Regions from separate parts of the Streptomyces sp. NPDC048639 genome, predicted to be linked through region 1. Evidence: riboswitches for the same ligand, from Rfam matches in the RefSeq annotation. Region 1 holds a riboswitch; each other region holds the start of a gene.
What was found. Region 1 has a riboswitch for cobalamin ahead of ACGFNH_RS26345 (ABC transporter substrate-binding protein). Riboswitches for the same ligand answer to the same signal wherever they lie in the genome.
Positions count from the first base shown of each region.

Region 2: it holds a riboswitch for cobalamin, as region 1 does, so the genes downstream of both, metE (5-methyltetrahydropteroyltriglutamate--homocysteine S-methyltransferase) here and ACGFNH_RS26345 (ABC transporter substrate-binding protein) in region 1, are expected to answer to the same signal.
Region 3: it holds a riboswitch for cobalamin, as region 1 does, so the genes downstream of both, ACGFNH_RS00290 (cobalamin biosynthesis protein) here and ACGFNH_RS26345 (ABC transporter substrate-binding protein) in region 1, are expected to answer to the same signal.

Region 1 covers NZ_JBICVP010000010.1:92,703-96,458, forward strand. The annotation lists gene ACGFNH_RS26335 (acyltransferase family protein) at 1-268, shown strand, start outside; gene ACGFNH_RS26340 ((2Fe-2S)-binding protein) at 294-1,001, opposite strand; cobalamin riboswitch at 1,337-1,463, shown strand; gene ACGFNH_RS26345 (ABC transporter substrate-binding protein) at 1,514-2,554, shown strand; gene ACGFNH_RS26350 (FecCD family ABC transporter permease) at 2,608-3,672, shown strand; gene ACGFNH_RS26355 (ABC transporter ATP-binding protein) at 3,669-3,756, shown strand, end outside.
Region 2 covers NZ_JBICVP010000004.1:180,920-184,675, forward strand. The annotation lists gene ACGFNH_RS12635 (enoyl-CoA hydratase-related protein) at 1-662, opposite strand, end outside; partial or broken gene ACGFNH_RS12640 (short-chain fatty acyl-CoA regulator family protein) at 832-968, shown strand; cobalamin riboswitch at 1,084-1,300, shown strand; gene metE (5-methyltetrahydropteroyltriglutamate--homocysteine S-methyltransferase) at 1,466-3,756, shown strand, end outside.
Region 3 covers NZ_JBICVP010000001.1:53,843-57,598, reverse strand. The annotation lists gene ACGFNH_RS00295 (cobyric acid synthase) at 1-150, opposite strand, end outside; gene ACGFNH_RS00290 (cobalamin biosynthesis protein) at 147-1,232, opposite strand; cobalamin riboswitch at 1,375-1,507, opposite strand; gene ACGFNH_RS00285 (hypothetical protein) at 1,717-1,956, opposite strand; gene ACGFNH_RS00280 (anion permease) at 2,010-3,293, opposite strand; gene ACGFNH_RS00275 (class II aldolase/adducin family protein) at 3,496-3,756, shown strand, end outside.

The DNA of each region.
Region 1 (3,756 bases):
GCGCATGTGGTTCACCGCCCTGGGAGCAGGCACCCTCTACGGCTACCTGCTGCACGGCTTCCTCGCCAAGGGATCGCGCTTCTGGAACTGGTACGACCTGCCGTGGCTTCACACCCCCGAGGGCGAGATCACGGTCACCGTCATCGCCGCCGCCGTGATCACGGCGCTCTGCACCCCACCCGTCCGGCGCGTCTTCCGCTTCTCGATGGAGCCGAGGATGGAGTGGGCCTTCAAACGGGACGCCACCGAACTCGCCTCGCGGCGTTGACCGTTCGGGCCGGCCGGGCGCGGCGTCATCCGCGGCGGCCGGCCTCCCTGCGGTGCAGCACACAGTCCCCGCACAGCCCGCGCCCGTCGACCCGGTAGTAGAGACAGCAGCTCCGGCGCCGGTACGTGAACGGGGTGACGGTGAGATCACCGGCGCTCGCGAGGGGGTCCCGTCCCAGCAGAGCGACGGCGACCGGCAGCGGCGGGTGCGGGGCATCGGGGACGTGGGCGTCCAGCACGCGTACGGCGCCGATCAGCGCGGAGGCCGCGTTGCCGGGCAGGATGCGCGCCGACAGCCCGAACTGCCGTCGTAGCGCGTCGCCCAGCGGTAGCAGGTTGCGGACCAGGACGGTCTCGTGCAGGCCGTCGGGCACGTCACCTCCGGTGAGCGCCGAAGCCTCCGGCAGCCAGAGATCGATCGGACCGGACTCGGGCGTCCGCCACCGCAGCCGCTCGGGTGCCAGGTCCGGCACCCTGCCGGTGAGGGCGGCGGTGGCGAGGGCGATCGACCACAGGCGTGCGGCAGTTCCGATGTGCAGCGTGGAGGCGGCCACCCGGTCGGGGCCCGTGCCGAGCCGCTGCCCCACGGCCGCCACGTAGTCCGCCAACGCAGCCGTGTCCTGGTAGAGATCGGTGAGTGGCCGGAAACGAGCGGTGTCGGACCGCGGCCCGCACGACACGGCGAAGTACGGGCCGATGGCGGAGGACCGGGCGAGTGCGTCGGTGGTCGTCATGGGCGGAGGGCGAGTTCCGGTTCAGGGAGGGGGTGCGGGCCGTCGCCGGGGCCGTGCCCGGTGATCCGGCCGTCCTGGTCGCGCACGATCGGTGCTCCGTCTCCCGTCCGCCGGAAACGCTCCCGCTTCCCGCCCCGCGGTCGCGGGCCGGATCGCAGCATCGCAGGGACCGCGAGGCGCCCGCCAGGCCCCGCCCCGTGTCACCGGCCACATCACGACAACGGGCGGTGCCCATCGGCACGGTGGCGGGTACGCCCCGGCGGAGCCACCGGACGTGCGCCCTTTCACCTCCCCCTCAAGGGAACGTAATATCGCCTGGTCACCACCGCGACGGGAACAGGAAGCCGGTGCGATTCCGGCACGGTCCCGCCACTGTGACCGGGGAGTGGACCCCTTGCACACGGCCACTGCGCGCAGCGCGGGAAGGCCGGGGGAAACGCTGATCCGGGAGTCAGGACACTGCCCTGTCGCGGGCCCGTTCCGAGGAGCGCGGACTCCCCAGGAGGCTCTACGTGTACGACGGCATGTCCCGTCCCCTGTTCTCTTCCCCTGCCCGTCCGCAGCGCCGCACCGCGCGCGCCGTGTCCGCGGCCCTCACTCTGTCCGCGATACTGCTGGCCGCCTGCGGCGCCCCGCAGGACGGCACCGACCGGAAGGCGCCCGCACCGGCGGCGAAGGGCTTCCCGGTCACCATCGACAACTGCGGCACGCGGACGACGTATCGGAAGCCGCCGTCCAGGGTGGTCACCATCCACCAGCACCCCGCGGAGCTGATGCTCGCTCTCGGTCTGAAGGACCGGATGGTGGGCACCGCGTTCCCCGACTCGGCCGTCCTGCCCCAGTACCGGAAGGACTTCGCGGCCGTCCCCCAACTGGCGAAGAAGGAACCGTCCTTCGAGAACGTTCTGGAGGCGGAACCGGACTTCGTCTACGGCGGTTACGGCAGCGCGTTCGCCGAGAACGAGGGCCGCTCCCGCACGGCGTTCAGCGACGCCGGCATCACCACGTATCTCAACCGCGAGTACTGCGGCAAGAACAAGCTGTCCATGAAGGACACATACGCCGAGATCCGCACCATCGGCAGGATCTTCGGTGTCCGGGAGCGCGCCGAGACACTGGTATCCGGCCTCCAGCGGCGTATCGACACGACGGAGCGGGCGGTCGAGGGGGCGGCCACCGTGCCCGTGTTCGTCTACGACAGCGGTGACAAGGCGGCGTTCACCGCGGGCGGCAAGGGACTGGGCACCGAGATCATCCGCCTGGCCGGAGGCCGCAATGTCTTCGACGACCTCGACGACGTCTTCGGGGACGTGTCCTGGGAGCAGGTCGTGGACCGCAAGCCGGAGGTCATCGCCCTCTACGACTACGCGGGTTCCGGAAGCATCGAGCAGAAAAAGAAGTTCCTGCTCTCCCAGCCCGCTCTCGCCGACGTCCCCGCGGTGAAGCACAAGCGGTTCGTGGTGCTGCCGCTGACCTCGACCCTGGTCGGTGTCCGTCCCCCGTACGCCGTCCAGGATCTGGCGCGCGGGCTGCACCCCGAGAGGTTCCGGTGACCGCCCCGCCGCACGCCGCCGCCACCGAGTCCGTGCCCCCCGCCGCCCGGGTGATGAGTCGTCAACCCCGGGGACGGGGGCGGGCGTTCCCCCTGACCCTCGCCGTCCTCGGCGGTCTGCTCCTGCTGTCGCTCACCGCGGGCATGGCCATCGGCTCGGTACAGGTGCCGCCCGGCGACGTGTGGCGCATCGTGACGCACGCACTCGGCGCGGACTGGCCGGACCCGGTCGCGTCCCCCGCGCGCGAGACGATCGTCCTGACCGTGCGGGCACCCCGCGTGCTGCTCGGGGCCGTGACGGGCGCGGGGCTCGCCGTGGTGGGCACCGCGATGCAGGCACTGGTCCGCAACCCGCTCGCGGAGCCGTATCTGCTGGGGGTCTCCTCGGGAGCCTCGCTCGGCGCCGTCGTGGTGATCGTCTTCGGCCTGAGCGTCCTCGGGCCGGTGTCCCTGTCGGCCGCCGCCTTCGCAGGGGCCCTGCTCACCCTGCTGCTGGTGTACGTCACCGCCCGCGCCGGCGGCCGCATCACCCCGGTCAGGCTCGTCCTGTCCGGGGTGGCGGTCGCCGCGGTCCTCACCGCGGTGATGAACCTGCTGCTGCTGACCGCCGACCGGGGCAACCAGGCCCGCGAGATCCTCGCCTGGACCCTCGGCGGCCTCGGCGGCGTCCGGTGGGAGACGCTGTGGCTGCCCGCCGCCGCCCTCGTGCTGGGCATCGGTGTTCTGCTCGTCCAGTCCCGGTCGCTCAATCTGCTGCTGTCGGGGGAGGAGGCCGCCACGACGATGGGGCTCGACGTGGCCCGGTTCCGTGTGCGGATGTTCGTCCTGCTGTCCCTCGTCACCGGAGTCCTGGTGGCCGCGGCCGGGCCGATCGGCTTCGTGGGACTGATCATGCCGCACATCGTGCGCCTGGTCGTCGGCGGCGACCACCGGCGGGTCCTGCCCACGGCCGCACTTGCCGGAGCGGTCTTCCTGATCTGGGCCGACATCGCGGCGCGCACGATCGCCGCACCGATGGAGATCCCCGCCGGTGTGCTGACGGCGCTCTGCGGCGGCCCGTTCTTCCTGTGGCTGATGCGCCGGGACGCCCGGCGCGGGACCGAGCGGGGAGTGGCATGACCGCATCCGAACTCGCCGTCGACGGCGTCACGCTCACCGCCGGGGCCCACCCTCTGGTCCAGGACGTCTCACTGACCGCCCGGC
Region 2 (3,756 bases), on a different contig from region 1:
TTGGCCGCCCTGTCCCGCAGGGCCCGCAGGACGTCCTGGTAGAGGCGGACCTTGATGGTGCCGAGCGTCGGACCCGCCTTGGCGGCGAGCGACGCCGCGAGATCGATGGAGCGCTGCCGGACGGTGTCCTGGTCCGCGGTCTCGTCGACGATGCCCGCGGCCAGTGCCTCGTCCCCTCCGTAGCGGTGCCCCGAGGTCACCATCCTGTGGGCCGTCTGCGGGGTGAGCCGGGAGCGGATGAGCGCGGTGAGACCCGGAGTGAAGGGGATCTCGATGTCGACCTCGGGCAGGCAGATGTAGCCGCGGTCCGCGCGCATCACGCGGTAGTCGTGCGCGAGGGCCAGGATCGCGCCCGCGGCGAAGGCGTGCCCCTGCACGGCGGCCACCGTCGGTACGGGGAGCGCGAGGAGTCGCGCGACGAGATCGTGCATGGAGTCGGCGTACGGGATCAGCTCCTCTGGGTGGGCGCCCACCCACGCGAGGTCGAGCCCGTTGGACCAGAACTTGCCGGTCGCCACGGTGGTCAGGGCCCGTGGTCCGGTGGCCGCCTCGATCTCTCCGAGGGCGTCGTTCACCTCCCTCATCCAGTCCGGGTGAAAGCGGTTCTCGTCCGAACCCAGATCCAGGACGAAGACGTCGTCGAAGCGGGTCAGTTGGGGCATGTCGGCAGTCCCTTCCGGTGATGCATCTACGATGCCCGCTCAAGTTACTGACCGGTAGATGTGCGCTGATGAGCATTCCCTGCTCAATGCAGTCCGCGTAGGGCGCAACGCCATCGACGTGCGGACTTCTCACAGCGCCCCTGGTGGGGCGGCTCCGGCGCTCCCCGGCGAGGCGTCCTCCGCGCCCGGGCGGATTCGCACGCGGGTGGCCGAATGCCGGACCGAACGCGGCACTTCCGGGTCGCGCGCACGGTGACCCGTGGCGGCTTCGGCAGCCGGGCCCCTCGCGCCGAGTTCGCCGTCGCCCGGGCAGCGGGGCCGATCCGAACATTCCCCTGCCCCTCCCGCCTCAGCCGTCACGCCGGGCCCGCGACGCCACCCACCATGCGGGCAGACGTGGCCCGGGGGAGGAGCGTGCCCGTAGGCTGGCCCTGCAACTGGTTCGCCCTGCCCGCCAGGCAGGAGCGTCGCAAGAGGGAACCCGGTGGAAATCCGGGACTGCCCCGCAGCGGTGAGCGGGAACGACCGCCGTCATCAGCACTGGGCCCGGCCGGGCCTGGGAAGCGACGGCCAGTAGGTGCCCTCTTCGGAGGGCGTGCCCGCGAGTCCGAAGACCTGCCCGTTGCCCGCGCGTGACCGATCACGCGTGGATATCCCGGTGACCTCGTGGGCGGGTCCGGGGGAGTACGGATTCGGCGGATGGCCGCGCATGCCGCGCGGGCCCCTGCTGTCGATTCCGTCACCCTTCGCGCTCCGACGGTCGCTCCGGGATCTCAAGGAGTCATCTCGCGAAGGAGATTTCCGTGACAGCGAAGTCCGCAGCCGCGGCAGCACGGGCGACCGTGTACGGCTACCCCCGTCAGGGCCCGAACCGGGAGCTGAAGAAGGCGATCGAGGGCTATTGGAAGGGCCGGGTCGACGCCGGAGCCCTCCGGTCCGTCGCCGCAGACCTGCGCAGCGCGAACTGGCGGTCGCTCGCAGACGCCGGGGTCCACGAGGTGCCGACCGGCGACTTCTCGTACTACGACCACGTCCTCGACACCACGGTCATGGTCGGCGCGATCCCCGAGCGCCACCGTGCTGCCGTCCAGGCCGATGCGCTGGACGGCTACTTTGCGATGGCGCGCGGAACCCAGGACGTCGCTCCGCTGGAGATGACCAAGTGGTTCGACACCAACTACCACTATCTCGTACCGGAGTTGGGACCTGACACGGTGTTCCGCACCGACTCCGCCAAGCAGACCGCAGAACTGAAGGAAGCGCTCGCCCTGGGCCTGACGCCTCGTCCGGTCCTGGTCGGCCCTGTCACCTACCTCCTGCTCGCCAAGCCGGCGCCCGGGGTGGCCGCGGACTTCGACCCGCTGACGCTCCTCGACCGGCTGCTGCCGGTGTACGCCAATGTCCTCGCCGATCTGCGGGCGGCGGGCGCCGAGTGGGTTCAGCTCGACGAGCCGGCCCTCGTGCAGGACCGTACGCCCGCCGAGCTCAACGCCGCCGAACGCGCCTACCGTGACCTCGGCGCGCTCACGGACCGGCCGAAACTGCTGGTCGCCTCCTACTTCGACCGGCTCGGCGCTGCCCTGCCCATACTGGCCAAGGCTCCCGTCGACGGCCTGGCGCTCGACTTCACCGAATCGGCCGCCTCCAACCTCGAGGCACTCGCCGCCGTGGGCGGACTGCCCGGCAAGCGCCTGGTCGCCGGCGTCGTCAACGGGCGCAACATCTGGGTCAATGACCTGGAGAAGTCGCTCGCCACCCTCGGCACCCTGCTGGGCCTGGCCGGCTGCGTCGATGTCTCCGCCTCCTGCTCGCTCCTCCACGTGCCGCTCGACACGGCAGCCGAACGCGACATCGACCCCCGGGTCCTCCGCTGGCTGGCCTTCGCCCGCCAGAAGACGGCCGAGGTCGTCACCCTCGCCAAGGGCCTGTCCGAGGGCACAGCCGTCATCGCCGCCGAACTCGCCGCCAACCAGGCCGACCTGGCCTCCCGCGACGGCTCGCCGATCACCCACGACCCGTCCGTACGCGCCCGGGCCGCGGCCGTCACCGACGCGGACGCACGCCGCTCCCAGCCCTACGCCGAGCGGGCCGCAGCGCAGCGGGCCCACCTCGGTCTGCCGCTGCTGCCGACGACCACGATCGGATCGTTCCCGCAGACAGCCGAACTCCGCACCGCACGGGCCGACCTGAGGGCCGCCCGTATCGGCACGGACGGGTACGAGGAGCGCATCAAGGCGGAGATCCGCGACGTCATCTCCTTCCAGGAGAAGGCCGGCATCGACGTCCTGGTCCACGGCGAGGCCGAACGCAACGACATGGTGCAGTACTTCGCCGAGCAGCTCACCGGATACCTCGCCACCCAGCACGGCTGGGTCCAGTCCTACGGCACCCGCTATGTGCGCCCTCCGATCCTCGCGGGCGACATCTCGCGGCCCGGGCCGATGACGGTGCGCTGGACGACGTACGCCCAGTCACTCACCAGCCGGCCGGTCAAGGGCATGCTCACGGGCCCGGTCACGATGCTGGCGTGGTCCTTCGTCCGCGACGACCAGCCTCTGGCGGAGACCGCCCGCCAGGTCGCCCTCGCCCTCCGCGAGGAGGTGAACGACCTGGAGGCAGCGGGTACGTCGGTCGTCCAGGTCGACGAGCCCGCCCTCCGCGAGACCCTGCCGCTTCGCGTCGCCGACCGCCCGGCGTACCTGGAGTGGGCCACGGAAGCCTTCCGGCTCACCACCAGCGGGGTCCGTCCGGACACCCAGATCCACACCCACATGTGCTACGCCGAGTTCGGCGACATCGTCCAGGCCATCGACGACCTCGACGCGGACGTCATCAGCCTGGAGGCCGCGCGCTCGCACATGCAGGTCGCCCGTGAACTCGCCGAACACGGCTACCCGCGCGAGGCCGGGCCGGGTGTCTACGACATCCACTCCCCGCGCGTGCCCGGCGCGGACGAAGCGGCGGCGTTGCTGCGCAAGGGACTTGAGGCGATCCCCGCCGAGCGGCTGTGGGTCAATCCCGACTGCGGCCTGAAGACCCGCGGCTGGCCGGAGACGCGCGCGTCCCTGGAGAACCTGGTCGCCGCGGCCCGCAC
Region 3 (3,756 bases), on a different contig from region 1:
GGAGTTCAGCGACATGTTCTGCGCCTTGAAGGGGGCGACGGAGACCCCCTTGCGTGCCAGCCACCGGCAGATGCCCGCCGTGACGACGCTCTTGCCCGCGTCCGATGTCGTCCCGGCGACCAGCAGGCCCCCGCCCCGTGCCCGCGTCATGCCGACCCCTTCCCGGTGTTTCCCCGGATCCCTGCGCCCAGCCGTCCGGCGCCTGCCGTCAGCCCGGGCCGGCCCGTCCGCCGGCCGCGCTGCAACGTCGTACGTGCAGGACCCGCCGTACGCCCCGACCGGTCCTGCCGCGCGCACAGCGCTCCCCACACCAGGCGCGCGCCCGCGCACGCCACGAGCGCGAGGGCGTTCACGCGCCGGGAGAGCCGTACGGCCCGCTCGATGTCCGCCACCTCCACGGGGCGGTTGCCCTCGCCCAGCACGGGCCGGTGCTCCACGCGCCCGCCGTACGCCAGGGTTCCGCCGAGCCGTACGCCCAGGGCTCCGGCGAACGCCGCTTCCACCGGGCCCGCGTTGGGGCTCGGGTGACTGCGGGCGTCCCGGCGCAGCACGCGCCAGGCGCCGCGCGGGTCCGGCCCCGCCAGGACCGCGAGCGCCGCGGTGAGCCGCGAGCCGGGGAAGCCCACGACGTCGTCGAGGCGGGCCGCCGCCCAGCCGAACCGGACATGGCGGGGCGACCTGTGACCGACCATCGCATCAAGGGTGTTGACCGCACGGAAGCCCACGAGGCCGGGCACGCCCACCGCGGCACCCCACACCAGGGCGCCCACGACCGCGTCCGAGGTGTTCTCGGCGACCGACTCCACGACGGCCCGCGCGATCTGCCGCTCGTCCAGGCCCTGCGGGTCACGGCCGCACAGATGCGGCAGGCGCTCGCGCGCCAGGTCCACGTCGCCCGCCGCCAGGGCGCCGCCGACGGCCCTCGCTTCACGGCGGAGCGAAGTGCCGCCCAGCACCGACCAGGTCGCCGCGGCGGTCAGGGCGACGGCCGCGGCGGGGGAGCGGCGCACGGCATGCGAGAGCCCGGCCGCGGCGGCCGCGGCACCGCCCGCGCACACCACCGCGTACAGGGCGCCGTATCCGCGGTGGTCGTGCCACAGGCGGCGCTCGGCGGCGGACGCGGCACGCCCGAAGGCGGCTACGGGATGGGCGCGCCGGGGGTCGCCCGCGACCAGGTCGGCGGCGAAGCCCAGTGCGGCGCCGTACACGAAGGAGGCGTGTTCGGCACGCATCGGATCAGGACGCCGTCATGCCTCGGAGGGAACGGGCGCGGCGGAAAGGCGGCACGGGGGCTCTGGGCGTACGACGGCGGCCGGGCATGGCGACATGTCCTCACTCAGGGTCCGCGCCCTGGCTCGACGTGACCGGCGGTGAGAGTCTCCTGGCTCCCGGATCGGCGCTTCCCCCGGGCCTTCCAACCCGCCGCTGCGGGCCGTGACTTCTGGGGTGGGGGAGCGCTCCCCGGTGACAGTGGCGGGACCGCGCCGGATTCGCACCGGCTTCCTCTCCTGCCGCCGTTTGGCCCCGGCAGTCCACCACGGCCCGCGAACAGCCGTCAACTTGCTCGTGACCTGCGAGATGACTGCCGCAGGGGCAGGTCGTACGAACACAGCGCAGCACACAAGGACCGCCGTACGAGCGCGGCCCGGGAACGGCTGTGCCGTTCCCGGGCCGCGAGGGGTGACCGGTGTACCGCCTCCCAGGGCGGATGTGCCGTCAGGCGACGATCAGATACAGGCCGTAGGCGACCGCGGCCGCGCACAGCGCGTAGCAGAGGTACGCGCCGATGCGCGCCTGCGGGCTCGGAGAACCGGTCGCCGCGACCGTGCCGTCCGGCTGCGTCTCCGTCCTCCGGGAACTGCCGACGATGCCGAGCGTGAACACGCCCACGATGCCGACGGTGACCAGCAGGCTGACGCCGAAGACCTGGCCGAGTGCTGCCCAGTCGATTTCCATGCGGATGCTTCCTTCTTACTGCTGTCGACTCGCGTGCCGGACCGGGCCGGCGCTCAGACCGAAACCTTGGAGCCGCTGGACGACCGGGGCTCGGCGACCTTGCCGCCCTCGCCCGTCCCGGACTTCTCCGACTGGTCCGCCGTGCCCGAGCCGGAACCCGAGCCGGAACCGCCCAGCGGGGGCGGGGCGACGGACCGCATGGCGGCGGTGATGACGCCGACCGGCTCCTCCGGGATCTCGGCGTCGTTGACATTGGTGTGGTCGACCGGCCGGCGCCGGGAGGCGACCCAGATCGCCCCGCAGGCGAGCAGCGCCAGGACGGCCACGGCGGTGATCCCGATGGGGCCGCGCTCGGCGAGCAGCGCCGCCGCCGCGCCGACCAGGCCCGCGGCCGGGAGCGTCAGGCCCCAGGCGACGAACATCCGGCCGGCCGTGGACCAGCGCACCACGCCGCCCTTGCGGCCGAGGCCGGAACCCATGACCGCACCGGAGCAGACCTGGGTGGTGGAGAGGGCGAAGCCGAGGTGGGAGGAGGCGAGGATGGTGACCGCGGCGCCGGTCTGGGCGGCGAAGCCCTGCGGCGGCTGAATGTCCGTCAGGCCCTTGCCCATGGTGCGGATGATCCGCCAGCCGCCCAGGTACGTGCCGAGCGCGATGGCGAGTCCGGCCGAGACGATGACCCACATCGGCGGGTCGGCGTCCGGGGCGATCACCCCACCGGTGATCAGCGCCAGGGTCATCACACCCATGGTCTTCTGCGCGTCGTTCGTGCCGTGGGCCAGGGAGACGAGCGCGGCCGAGGCGATCTGGCCGGCGCGGTAGCCCTTGGCGGTGGCGTCGGGGTCGGCCTTGCGGGCGGCCCGGTAGGTCAGGCGGGTCGCCAGCAGCGTGGCGACACCGGCCACGATCGGAGCGGCGACGGCCGGGATGAGGACCTTCATGACGACCTCGTCGCCGTGGACGGCGTCGAAGCCGACCGAGGCCACGGTCGCGCCGATGATGCCGCCGAACAGAGCGTGCGAGGAACTGGACGGGAGTCCGGCGAGCCAGGTCAGCAGATTCCAGACGATGGCACCCACCAGACCCGCGAAGATGACTTCGGGTCGAATGCCGGATTCGTCGATGATGCCTTTGGAGATCGTGGCCGCGACCTCGACCGAGAGGAACGCGCCGACGAGGTTGAGGGCCGCCGACATCGCCACCGCAGTCTTGGGCCGCATAGCCCCGGTGGAGATGGTCGTGGCCATGGCGTTGGCTGTGTCGTGGAAGCCGTTCGTAAAGTCGAACACCAAGGCCGTGATGATCACGATCCCGATGAGAAGCGTGATGTGTTCCATTCACCCAGGCAATCAGCTCGATGGTCAGTGGCACGGCGACCGTAGGGATGGCGAGTGAACGGAAGATGAACTGAACGCGGCGTTGGAGTGCTGCTGTGCAGCGGTGGTCGGTTCTCGGCCGAATGTGCGGAGAATCAGCCTCCCAGGTGACGGCCGTCCCGCCCAACACTGTGAAACAGCTCACTGACATCGAGGTGAATGCATGGAATCGCTGGAACGGCCGACACCGCTCAACGAGGCCTGGGCCGACCTGGTCGCCACGGCCCGTCGCACCGTCGCCGACGGCCTGGTGGTCGGCACGTCGGGGAACGTCTCGGTACGCGTCGGGGACATCGTGCTCGTCACCCCGACCGGGGTCCCGTACGAACGGCTGGCCGCCCACGACGCGGTAGCCGTCGACCTCTCCGGGCACCAGATCCTCGGCGAGCTGAAGCCCACCAGCGAACTGCCCATGCACCTCGCC